One region of the Undibacterium sp. Ji42W genome, then DNA from elsewhere that is predicted to be linked to it. Evidence: predicted binding sites of a transcription regulator. Region 1 holds the regulator's gene; each other region holds the start of a gene.
The links. Region 1 encodes LexA, which represses DNA repair genes until DNA is damaged. Its sites were predicted from a motif close to ACTGTATNNNNATACAGT; they were not measured.
Positions count from the first base shown of each region.

Region 2: the regulator LexA is predicted to act here: its motif matches at 1,349-1,366, upstream of ruvA (Holliday junction branch migration protein RuvA).
Region 3: the regulator LexA is predicted to act here: its motif matches at 981-998, upstream of recA (recombinase RecA).
Region 4: the regulator LexA is predicted to act here: its motif matches at 1,438-1,455, upstream of imuA (translesion DNA synthesis-associated protein ImuA).

Region 1 covers NZ_JBMPOV010000011.1:39,850-42,973, forward strand. The annotation lists gene lon (endopeptidase La) at 1-1,166, shown strand, start outside; gene lexA (transcriptional repressor LexA) at 1,318-1,974, opposite strand; gene rpsF (30S ribosomal protein S6) at 2,240-2,608, shown strand; gene priB (primosomal replication protein N) at 2,637-2,936, shown strand; gene rpsR (30S ribosomal protein S18) at 2,946-3,124, shown strand, end outside.
Region 2 covers NZ_JBMPOV010000003.1:34,813-37,936, reverse strand. The annotation lists gene ACO0LG_RS06445 (GIY-YIG nuclease family protein) at 1-164, shown strand, start outside; gene ruvC (crossover junction endodeoxyribonuclease RuvC) at 665-1,207, shown strand; gene ruvA (Holliday junction branch migration protein RuvA) at 1,381-1,962, shown strand; gene ruvB (Holliday junction branch migration DNA helicase RuvB) at 1,966-3,033, shown strand; gene ACO0LG_RS06425 (2-keto-4-pentenoate hydratase) at 3,091-3,124, shown strand, end outside.
Region 3 covers NZ_JBMPOV010000012.1:145,018-148,141, forward strand. The annotation lists gene ACO0LG_RS24055 (TOTE conflict system archaeo-eukaryotic primase domain-containing protein) at 1-158, shown strand, start outside; gene ACO0LG_RS24060 (TnsA endonuclease N-terminal domain-containing protein) at 174-584, opposite strand; gene recA (recombinase RecA) at 1,067-2,110, shown strand; gene recX (recombination regulator RecX) at 2,200-2,658, shown strand; gene ACO0LG_RS24075 (hypothetical protein) at 2,863-3,124, shown strand, end outside.
Region 4 covers NZ_JBMPOV010000004.1:125,410-128,533, reverse strand. The annotation lists gene ACO0LG_RS09905 (winged helix-turn-helix transcriptional regulator) at 1-295, opposite strand, end outside; gene ACO0LG_RS09900 (nuclear transport factor 2 family protein) at 361-849, shown strand; gene ACO0LG_RS09895 (hypothetical protein) at 999-1,226, opposite strand; gene imuA (translesion DNA synthesis-associated protein ImuA) at 1,465-2,193, shown strand; gene ACO0LG_RS09885 (Y-family DNA polymerase) at 2,138-3,124, shown strand, end outside.

The DNA.
Region 1 (3,124 bases):
TGTTCTTGCTGGATGAAGTTGACAAGATGGGTGCTGATTTCCGTGGCGACCCATCGTCGGCCTTGCTGGAGGTGCTGGACCCTGAGCAAAATCACACTTTCTCGGATCACTATATCGAAGTTGATTTCGATTTGTCCGATGTAATGTTTGTGGCGACATCCAATTCCTATAATATCCCGCCAGCCTTGCTGGACAGGATGGAAGTCATTCGTCTGTCAGGTTATACCGAAGATGAAAAAACCAGTATTGCCCAGCGTTATTTGTTGCCTAAACAAATCAAGAACAATGGTTTGAAAGAAGGCGAAATCACGGTGGCAGAAAGTGCTTTGCGCGACATCATTCGCTATTACACCCGTGAAGCAGGTGTGCGTTCTCTGGAAAGGGAGATCTCCAAGATTTGCCGCAAGGTAGTGAAGATGCTGTTGTTGAAAAAGACCGAGAAAAAAGCGACTGTCAATTCAAAAAATCTGGATAAATATCTGGGTGTACGTCGCTATGATTTTGGTGTTGCTGTCAAGGATAACCAGATTGGCCAGGTAGTTGGTTTGGCCTGGACTGAAGTGGGCGGTGATTTGCTGACCATAGAAGCCGTTGCCATGCCAGGTAAAGGTGGTGTCATCCGCACCGGAACTTTGGGCGATGTCATGAAAGAATCGATAGAAGCAGCCCGTACTGTAGTACGTAGCCGCGCCAAGCGTCTGGGTATCAAGGCAGACGTTTTCGAGAAAAGTGATATCCACATCCACGTACCAGAAGGCGCAACACCAAAAGACGGTCCATCTGCCGGTATCGCCATGACGACGGCTCTGGTGTCTGTGTTCACTGGCATCCCGGTTCGTGCCGATGTCGCCATGACAGGTGAAATCACACTGCGGGGCGAAGTATTGCCTATCGGTGGCCTGAAAGAGAAATTGCTGGCTGCACATCGCGGTGGTATCAAAACCGTGTTGATACCAGAAGAAAATGCCAAGGATCTGGCCGAAATCCCTGACAATGTCAAAAACAAACTGGAAATCATTCCGGTTCGCTGGATAGACAAAGTCTTGGAAATCGCACTGGAAACCCAGCCCGTTCCTCTGGTCGACGAGCCTGTTCCAGTGGTGGCTGCGGCACCTGCCACAGCACCAACTGAGACACCGGCAGATACTACGGTGGTCAAGCACTAAGTTGTTGCGCTGAAATGAAAAACGTCCGGATATCCGGACGTTTTTTTATGCTTGTCACTTATGAAACTTGCTAATATGCAGTTGCTAATCAGTTTGAGATGCTGCCCGGGCGTGACGTAAACGAGAGGGTAAAACCACGCCCAGGCTGACCTCAAACCCAGTTGCGCATGAGGCCGACAGCCAGACCTTCGAGTGCGAAATCTTCTTCCGTGTCGCCAATCTTGATGACAGGATAATCCGGGTTCTCTGGCATCAGTTCTATCAGGTCGCCAGTTTTCTTATAGCGCTTCACTGTGACATCATTACCCAGACGTGCGACAACGATCTGGCCATTGCGGGCGCTGTCTGCTTTTTTGACTGCCAGTAAGTCACCATCAAATATGCCAGCATCGCGCATGGACATGCCGCGTACCTTCAGTAAAAAATCTGGCTTGGCAGAGAACAGCGCAGGATCTACGTGGTAAGTAGATTCTATATGTTCACTCGCTAGTATCGGAGAACCGGCAGCAACACGACCAACCAGCGGCAGGCTCAGTTGCAGCAGGGCAGGGTGAGGCAGGGCCAGTTGCTTACCTGTGATATGGCTGGACAACTCGGATTCCAGCAGACGTATGCCCCGTGAAGTGCCTGCCGCAATTTCAATGACGCCTTTGCGGGCAAGGGCTTGCAGATGTTCTTCTGCAGCATTGGTTGAGCGGAACCCCAGTTCTGTTGCAATCTCGGCGCGGGTAGGAGGAAACCCAGTGTTTTGAATGGCATCTTTAATCAGGTTCAGGATTTGTTCCTGGCGGGCGGTAAGTTTAAGCATGGTATTTTCTAGTGTTAAGGTGCTGTATATACAAGCAGTCTGTATTTTTATACAGTAAAGCTGAATATGCAAGTCAAAATGACCTCAATTACCTAAAAACGTGAAAAAAATACCTCACTCGCTTGAGATAATTGGCATATAACTTACCTAAGTCACTGATCTAATTGATCAATATGTAAAACTGGGTTATTATTGTCGGCTTTCCTCTTCCCGCACTCGTCTTGACGCCGAGGCGGGCTATTTTTATTGTCCACAAGGAGAATATATGCGTCATTATGAAATCGTATTTATCGTACATCCAGATCAGAGCGAGCAAGTTCCTGCAATGATCGAGCGCTACAAGGCAAGTGTTGTAGCCCGTGGTGGTCAAATCCATCGCGTTGAAGATTGGGGCCGTCGTCAATTGGCTTACATGATTCAAAAATTGGCAAAAGCACACTATGTTTGCTTGAACATCGAATGCGATGCTGAAACTCTGCTCGAGTTGGAAACAGCATTCAAATTCAATGATGCTGTCTTGCGTCACCTGACGGTCAAATTGAAAAAAGCAGAAACAACACCTTCTCCTATGATGAAAGCTGTTCAGAAAGAAGATGCTGCAAAAGCGCAACGTGTTGAAGCGCCTGCTGCTTAATAATTGACAAAGGTCGCGTAAAAAAATAGTGAATCAGCTGAAGCTCGTAGCCCGGATTGTGGAAAAAAGCGCATTGCGCTACACCCCGGCCGGTATCCCGATCGCTTCTGCTACCTTGATGCATAGTTCAGAAACTCGTGAGGCGAACACAGTTCGACAGGTCGAGTTTGAAATTTCTGCAATGGCTGCTGGTGAAATATCCCAGCGTTTTACAGAAGTTGCCCTGGACCAGCCCATGGAATTCACTGGGTTTTTAGCGCGCAAAAATCGCAATAGCAAAAGTCTCGTTTTTCACGTCACTGAATTCGAGACACATTTACTAGATTAGGAGCCAAAAATGGCATTCGGTAAAAAATTCGACAAAAGCAAATTGAAGCAAAAGCGTCAGCAACAAAATCCTTTGTTCAAACGCAAAAAATTCTGCCGCTTCACAGCAGCACATGTAGAAAAAGTTGACTACAAAGACATCGACACACTGAAAGATTTCGTGCAAGAAAACGGCAAAATCATGCCAGC
Region 2 (3,124 bases), on a different contig from region 1:
CGAAATATAAGATTCATCAACTGGTCTGGTTTGGACAGACTGACTCCATCCTTTCTGCCATTCAACGCGAAAAGCAGATCAAGGCCTGGAAGCGGGAATGGAAGATCAGGTTGTTTGAAGAAACCAATCCTTACTGGCGGGATTTGTATTTGGATATTGTGTGAGCCGAACACAAACATGTGACTGGTTAAATCTCCCATATTTAATTGACGTCGCTCCAGTGAAGGCTGGAGCATAGCGGCGTTCGCTGTACACAAATATCATTCGCAAGTAGCAACAACCCGGGCATGCAAAGAATATTTGCGCATGCAATAAACACCTCGGCATACCGCAAACGCCACTAGATTCCTGCCTGTGCAGGAATGACGAATTTGAGAATACGGACTTATTCGACAATGCCGCATTACGACGATACAAACCGCGCTAGGTCTCAAATCAAATTAACTTCATTCCGGCGCAAGCTGGCGTTCGCCGACCAAAAATGCAATTTACAAAGCAATCACTACTCACCGCATGCCACGTACATCAATCACAAATAACAATAATCCAAAGTAATCACCCACTCACATAGCAACAAATAAAATCCAGACTGATACGCTATACTCCCCAGCAAGACCCGCTCAGCAACATCAGCATCAGCTCATAGATACCAACAAAACAATTCATGAAAATCTTAGGCATAGATCCCGGCTTGCGCACCACCGGCTTTGGCGTTATCCATAAACAGGGCAGCAAGCTGACGTATATCGCCTCAGGCACGATCAAGACCATTGATGGTACTTTGCCAGAACGTTTGAAGACCATACTGGCTGGTGTTTCAGAAATAGTACGCACTTACCAGCCTGATTGCGCGGCGATAGAAAAAGTTTTCGTCAATGTCAATCCGCAATCCACCCTGTTGCTGGGGCAAGCGCGTGGTGCAGCGATTTGTGCGCTGGTGGCGGCGGACCTGTCAGTGGCAGAATATACGGCGTTACAGGTCAAGCAAGGCGTGGTCGGCCATGGCCGTGCCAAGAAAGAGCAGGTGCAGGACATGGTGCAACGCCTGTTGGCTTTGTCCGGTTTGCCTGGCAGCGATGCTGCCGATGCGCTGGGTGTGGCGATTTGTCATGCCCATAGTGGTGATACCCTGGCAACCCTGGGGGCAATTGCGCCGGGACTGGCGAAGAAGGGCTTGCGCGTCAAGGGTGGCCGGCTGGTCGGTTAATACAGGGCTGCAAGCTCACTGAAGCTGCCTTACGCCCTGGCCAGATCATATGACTGGTCTGCATAAGCTTAATTGCAGTATCGCAATATCAATATAATTTCCCTGCGAGCCTCGTCAAACGTGCAAGAATCGTTTACTATCACTGCTTATTCATACAGTATGAAAGCAGTCTCATGATAGGTCGCATTGCAGGCACTCTGATAGAAAAGAATCCTCCGCAATTGCTGGTCGATTGCCAGGGTGTAGGCTATGAAGTCGATGTGCCTATGAGTACCTTTTATAACCTGCCGCATCTGGGTGAAAAAGTGGTCCTGCTGACGCATCTTGCGATACGCGAAGATGCCCATGTACTGTTTGGGTTTGGCACGGCAGAAGAACGTAGCACCTTCAAGCAATTGATCAAAATCAGCGGTGTTGGTGCCCGCACTGCCCTCTCTATTTTGTCTGGCATGTCGGTAGCCGATCTGGCCCAGGCGATTACCCTGCAAGAAGCGGGACGCCTGACCCGCGTGCCGGGCATAGGCAAGAAAACTGCTGAACGCTTGCTGCTGGAACTCAAAGGCAAGCTCGGTGCTGACCTTGGCAATGCCACTGCGGCACTGGCTGCAGGTGACCATAGCGCTGACATCCTGAATGCCTTGCAGGCACTTGGCTATTCCGACAAGGAAGCCTTGCTGGCAATGAAATCCGTGCCTGCTGGCAGTGGGGTTTCTGATGGCATCAAACTGGCATTGAAAGCATTGTCCAAAGGCTAAGCGATGACGATACAGACCGACAATCTTTCTTCCAACTTCAGCGAACAGCGCATTATTGCTGCTACACCCAGCTCACCCAATGAAGAAGCGATAGAACGTGCCCTGCGCCCCAAGCAACTTGATGAGTATGTTGGACAGGAAAAGATACGCGGCCAGCTGGAAATTTTTATCACGGCAGCCAGGCAGCGTAGTGAGGCGCTTGATCACACCTTGCTGTTCGGCCCCCCAGGCCTGGGTAAAACCACACTGGCGCACATCATTGCGCGCGAGATGGGTGTCAACCTGCGCCAGACGTCTGGCCCGGTGCTCGAACGTGCCGGTGACCTGGCTGCCCTGCTGACGAATCTGGAGGCCAATGATGTGCTCTTCATTGATGAGATACATCGCTTGTCGCCAGTAGTAGAAGAAATTTTGTACCCAGCGCTGGAAGATTACCAGATCGACATCATGATAGGCGAAGGGCCGGCAGCGCGTTCGGTGAAGCTGGATTTGCAACCTTTTACCCTGGTTGGTGCCACTACCCGCGCCGGCATGCTGACCAATCCGCTGCGTGACCGTTTTGGCATTGTCGCCAGGCTGGAATTTTATACACCAGAAGAATTGACCAAGATCGTGACCCGCTCAGCATCTCTGCTTGGCGCACCGATACAGGCCGATGGTGCGCGTGAAATTGCCAAGCGGGCGCGTGGTACACCACGTATCGCCAATCGCCTGCTGCGGCGTGTACGCGATTATGCCGAGGTCAAGGGCAATGGTGAAATTACCAAGGCAATTGCCGATGCGGCATTGAAAATGCTTGATGTTGATGCCGTTGGCTTTGATCTGATGGACCGAAAACTGCTGGAAGCCATACTGTTTAAATTTGGTGGCGGCCCGGTAGGACTGGACAATGTCGCAGCCGCCATCGGTGAAGAACGCGACACAATAGAAGATGTACTGGAACCCTATCTGATACAGCAGGGTTTTTTGCAACGCACGCCCAGGGGCAGGATAGCAACTCCGTCCGCCTATGAACATTTTGGCGTGACCATGCCCAGAACGGGTAATAACGGTGACTTATGGGGCAGTTGAGGTAGCTGATATTCCACCTGCTCCATAGTTGTGCTCAATCCAACCAAATTTGATGCCATGTCCTTACAAGCTGAACAACATGCTTATACCG
Region 3 (3,124 bases), on a different contig from region 1:
GGCGACTGCATCGAGATCACGCTAACAAAACAAATATTTTGATATACGACTATGCAGAACTAGATCATCCACAGCTTGCGAGGATGTGGGAGAAGCGCCAACGTGGATACCGGGCAATGGGATATCAAGTTGAAGTGGCTGGCCGCAGGTTGTGTTGAGAAATTTCTATGAGGCTAGCGAAGAAGTAGTTCGATCTTTACCGGCAGGCCTGCGTCATCAATCATGTCATCTGTGACTACGTGAAATGAAAATGTTCGCTGTTTGAGAATGGATGAAACCTGATTAAACATTTCAACCGACTTGTAGACGAACACTGCTGGCTTGACTTCTATGATCAGCGTCCTCCCTGAAGAAAATTCAACAAGGAAGTCTGGTGTATAGGATTTGTCCTTTTCTTCCCCATAAGTCACGGTAAATGGCTGGTCGATAATGCGAATTACACCTGGAGTTAGTAGCATCCTCTGGATGAACCGGCGCTCAAGTTGGCTCTCATATTCGATGACTTCTTTCTGTAGCCAGCCACATGCCACTAACCCGACAGTGCGATGGGGTGATCTAGTAATCACTTTGCGTTTGGGTTTCATGTGCGGTACCCGTTGCTAAGTGAAAAGGCAGCAAGTGATGGTGCAAGTGGAAGCTTCAGATGCCTATGGTGATCGCATCCAGGACTGCCAGGCGATAAAGTATTTTTGGCTATTCTGGTTAGCCAACGGACCATTTGCTGTGGGTGTAGCTGCTTGTGGCAAGTGATTGCACACAGCTTTTGGAATTGCGAGAGAGGCTGGATTGATGCATGGAAATATATGCCCTTCTTCATTTGATTTCTCCTGCGTACAGGCGTGCGGGTACGGTGCCCGCATGTACGCGATCACAAAAATGATAAAAAGGGGTTTCGACATAACAAATGTTAAGTGATTACTAATGTTTGACTGTAAAATTCCCCATTCAGAAATCAATGCAAAAAGTCGCTTGCATAAATCACTGTTTTTTTATACAGTACTGCAAATCGCAGGAAATTAAGCCTGTATTCCTTTTTCCACCCGCCGCTTATTGAATGAAAGAATGTATGGACGATAAGAAACCAGAAAATGCCTCAGAAAAAGCAAAGGCACTTGCAGCAGCGCTGGCACAGATAGAAAAGCAGTTTGGTAAAGGTTCGGTCATGCGTATGGCCGACGGTGAAGTGGTGGAAGAGGTGCAGGTAGTCTCTACTGGCTCTCTGGGCCTGGATATTGCGCTGGGCGTTGGTGGCTTGCCGCGTGGCCGCGTAGTCGAGATTTATGGTCCTGAATCCTCTGGTAAAACCACATTGACGCTGCAGGCGATTGCTGAAATGCAAAAGCTGGGTGGCACTTGCGCGTTTATCGATGCTGAACATGCGCTGGACGTTGGTTACGCTCAAAAACTGGGTGTGAATCTGTCTGATTTGCTGATTTCCCAGCCTGATACAGGCGAGCAAGCACTGGAAATTACCGATGCGCTGGTACGTTCCGGCAGCGTTGACCTGGTCGTCATCGACTCGGTTGCAGCTTTGACACCCCGTGCCGAGATTGAAGGCGACATGGGTGACTCTTTGCCTGGTCTGCAAGCACGTCTGATGTCCCAGGCTTTGCGTAAGCTGACAGGCAGTATCAAACGTACCAATACCCTGGTGATTTTTATTAACCAGATTCGCATGAAGATTGGTGTCATGTTTGGCAGCCCGGAAACGACTACGGGTGGTAACGCGCTGAAATTTTATGCTTCTGTACGTCTGGATATCCGTCGCACTGGCTCTATCAAGTCTGGTGATGAAGTGGTGGGTAATGAAACCAAGGTCAAGGTTGTCAAGAACAAGGTGGCTCCACCATTTAAAGAAGCGCACTTCGACATCATGTATGGCGAAGGTACTTCACGCGAAGGCGAGATTCTGGATCTGGCAGCCGATGCCAAGATCATAGAAAAAGCCGGTGCTTGGTATAGCTATAATGGCGAACGTATCGGCCAGGGTAAGGATAATGCACGTACTTATCTGAAAGAACGTCCTGAGCTGTCATTTGAAATTGAAAACAAAGTGCGCTTGCATCTGGGCGTGCCTTTGTTGATGCCAGCAGCGGCAACGGCTGAATAAGTTGTTGCACTAAGCGCTAGCACTCTTGGCGACATAGTCTTGAATCATGCCGGTTGGTAGCTACTAACTGGCATTTTCGCTTTTAAAGTATGAAGAAACCCACCATTAGTCTGAAAGCCCGTGCCTTGCGTTATTTGTCCATGCGTGAACATAGCCGCATGGAGCTGGAGCGCAAGTTGGCGCGTTATGTGGAAGAGGGCGACGATGTTGGTGCTGTGCTGGATTTTTTGGAAGCCGCAAAGTATTTGTCTGGGGAGCGTTTTTCTGAATCGTTGGTGAACCGTCGGCAGGCCAGATTTGGCAATTACCGTATTCTTGCTGAGCTGCAAAGCCATGGGTTGGATGCGCAGGATATAGAAAACGTCAAGGACGGTTTGAAAGAGTCAGAGCTGGAGAGGGCGATTCAGGTCTTGCACAGGAAATTCCGGCATGCGCCGCAAGACCAGCAAGAAAAGATGAAGCAGGCGGCGTTTTTGCAGCAGAGAGGGTTTTCCAGTGGGGCGACGCAGGCGGCGATGCGGGCGTCGCGGGATGAGGATTTGGACTAGGATAGGCTACGTCGAGTTGATAGACTTTGCTTTTACTGACGTAGCTCCGAGTATTATTGCATTTGTCATAATAAGTTTTTTTTGCAAAAATCTAAGTGTATATACATATTTATGCCCTCCCAGGTTGAGGCTGGCTTTGGTAGGTGGGGCCGGGCCTCGCTAGGCTACGTTTTATCCGCCCAACACTCGGCCTTGAAATAATGCATGCGTTTATTAACGCCCAATGTTGGGCTGATAAAGCGTAGCAAAAACTACGAAGTTAGCCTCTCAAATAAAAATTGTCTTGTAAATATGGAAATTTTTAAATCGCTTATTACGTTTGCTGGTTACGACGAGGGGTATTTTCATCTCTCGGATACAATTCAGTACGAAGGAAATTGGTGGCTTGTTGCAACTTGGCTAAAACATCCAGTCTTAAAACACCGATTACCAGAACGAATCGTTCAGATGGATGGCACTGTAATTC
Region 4 (3,124 bases), on a different contig from region 1:
AAGCAGTCAATGCCAGTAATACTGGATATAAATCCCGCCCTTGCTGCGTCAGGCTATAACGCCAGACACGTTTATCCTGCGCGTCGGTCTGCCGTTCCACTATGCCCTGCTCCATCATTTTTTTCAGTCGGGCTGTCAGGATATTCGAGGCAACGCCAAGATTGCGCTGGAGATCGTCAAAACGCTCGAATCCCAGAAACAGATCGCGCAAAATCAGTAGCGTCCACCACTCGCCAATGACTTCCAGTGTACGGGCAATCGAGCAGGAAAAATCAGAAAAAGAACTGCGCTCCATAATTTAGCTTGCTTGATGCAAGTTAACTGTTTACATTGCTTGCATTATGCCAGTGAAAGTCAGCCATGTATGCTTATATCGTCGAGAACAAACTCCGCAAAACCTTTGCTGCTATCAACGCAGGCGATGTCAGTCTGATGCTGGATAGCCTGGCTAATGATTTTGTCTATCGCTTTGAAGGAGATTCGCCGATTTCTGGCTTGCGTAATTCACGCGCGTCTATGGCTTTATGGTGGGAGCGCTTATACCGTTTGTTCCCTGGCTTGCAATTTGAGGTAAAAGAAGTAGCTGTCATCGGGCCGCCGTGGGATACCCGTATCCATGCAGTGCTGGACTTTATCGTTCCGCACCAGCCGGATGGGCCCTACAAGAATGTGGTAATGCAATTCATGCGAATGCGTTGGGGCAAAATCACCTACGTCCATACACTGGAAGATACCCAGCGCTGCAGCCGCTACCTGGCGTGGAGTGCAGCAGGGGAATGTGACGAAGCATTGGCAGCCCCCATTACTGATCAGTCCTGGCCTGGATCCGGGCCATTCTTGCGGGCTTAGATTGGAATATTCAGATCTTATTCTGATCTATATCAGCTAAACATTTATCCTGATGGGAGCAAACTGCTGCAAACACTCCCGCAATATCTGGGGCGTGTTTGCAGTAGAAATTTGTTCACTCCATTGACAGATAAATTGATAGCCTGAACTTACCAATTTGCTTTGGACAAAGTAACCAGCCACTTGCGCAGTACCAGCATTTCCAGATGTCCGGCTTGTATGCCTGTGCTGCAATCGAGTACAGGATTGACATAGTAAGAACGCTGACGGAAGTCGCGGCAGACAAAAATTTCGCGACGCCCCAGGCGCATCACAAAAGAGCTAGGTGCGAATTGCAGGCTGAAGCGTGTATCAAAAGACTGTTCGAGGTTTGCCATAATTTCAATCTCCATATCGGTTGGTATGTGATAGAGGAACAGTCATCAAAACAGCCATGCGTTCATCCATGGACGAACTTTAACACAAACTACTGTATGCGCAATCAGTATTTTAAAACTGTGGTTTTCTCACCTCTCTGTAATTTCTTGCTCCAGTCACATAACACGGGCACATAAAATAAACTTTGAAGTCTGCCGTCATATTACATATACTGTATATTTAATCAGTATATGTAATATGGCCCACGTTTCCTCACTTCCTCCTGAACGCATACACTCCGCACTGTGGCGTGCATCGCAACTGGCGCGTGGTCAGGGTGGTTATTTGCCCAGTGGTTATGCTGAGCTCAATAATGAACTGCCGGGCCATGGCTGGCCACAGGGGCAATTAACCGAGATTTTGCTAGCGCAGATTGGCACTGCCGAGCTCAGCTTGCTCAAGCCCGCCTTAAGCCAGCTTGATGGGCGTCCCATTGTGTTATTGACGCCTCCTTATATACCGCAAGCATTGGCTTTTGCATGTACAGGTTTGCAATCATCGCAGTTGATATGGATACGCTGCCAGAAGCATATTGATGCTTTGTGGGCGGCTGAACAGGTGTTGCGCAATAGCAGTTGTGGCGCGCTGTTGTTCTGGACATCCAGCATCCGTAGTGAAGCTTTGCGGCGTTTGCATCTGGCCGCGCAAAGCTCGGAGACTTTATTCTTTTTGATGCGTGACATGCGGGCAGCACAGCAAGCCTCTCCTGCCCCTTTGCGATTAAGTGTGCAAACCAGCCAATATGGTCTGGAACTGGGCATACTCAAACGCCGTGGCAGCCAGCGCGATGCGCCGCTGGCACTACATGTGCCCAATCATCCTTATTTGTATGCCTATGCTCATCCAGGCAAAGAAAAACTTGCGACAAACTATGGCAACTTGCCCACCACTGTGGATAGCCGTTCACCTGCCTTTACTCCAGCTTGAGGTGTTTGTCACTCCCTTGTTTGCTCAGCAAGAGACACAAGTCAGTGTGATACTCCATCAAGGTCGGGTAACGTCCATGTCTGAATCTGCCGATCAGGCTGGCATACGCTTGAATATGCGTGCGGGTGGTGTGCAAATGCTGTCTGCCGATGCTGAGTACTATCAGCGTGATCACAATAAAGAAAAACTGGCACTGCAGGCAGTGGCAACTGCATTGCTGCAATACTCGCCACAAGTCTGTCTGGCAGAAGATGATTGCATACTGGTTGATATCAGTGCCAGTCTGAGTTTGTTTGGGGGTGTACGCGCTTTGCGTAAACGCATGCTGGAAAGCATGCGCATTCTGGGTTATACGGCAACGACTGGCATTGCTCCCGTTGCCAGGGCTGCCTGGTTATTGGCCAAGCAGGCATCGCGCAAATTACCTAGAGGACAGCATGTCTTTAAACTGCAAAGATTGAGTCAGCGCCTGGACAGGCTACCGGTCAAATTACTCACTTCAGCTCAGCCTTTGGCTGAGTTATTGCAGGGCATCGCCTGTTATAGCCTCAGAGATTTACGTCAATTACCACGCCCTGGCTTGCAGAGGCGTTGCGGCAAAGCTTTACTCATGGAGCTGGATCAAGCTTATGGTGCGCAGGCCGAAGTACACGAATGGTATCTGGCGGCGCCAGAATTCAAAGTCAAAATTGAACTGCCAGACCGTATAGAGCTTGCAGAATCACTTCTCATTTTTGCCCGCAGCCTGCTGGCCCAGTTGCTGGGATGGCTGGCTGCGCAGCAACTGGCGGTTACGCATATTCACATGGAATTATTGCATGAACGTGGCCGCCAAGCGATCCCACCAACCATGTTTGACCTGCAACTGGCACAAGCATGCTGGCAAGAATCGCACCTGCTCAGTTTATTCAAAGAAAAACTCAGCCAGCTC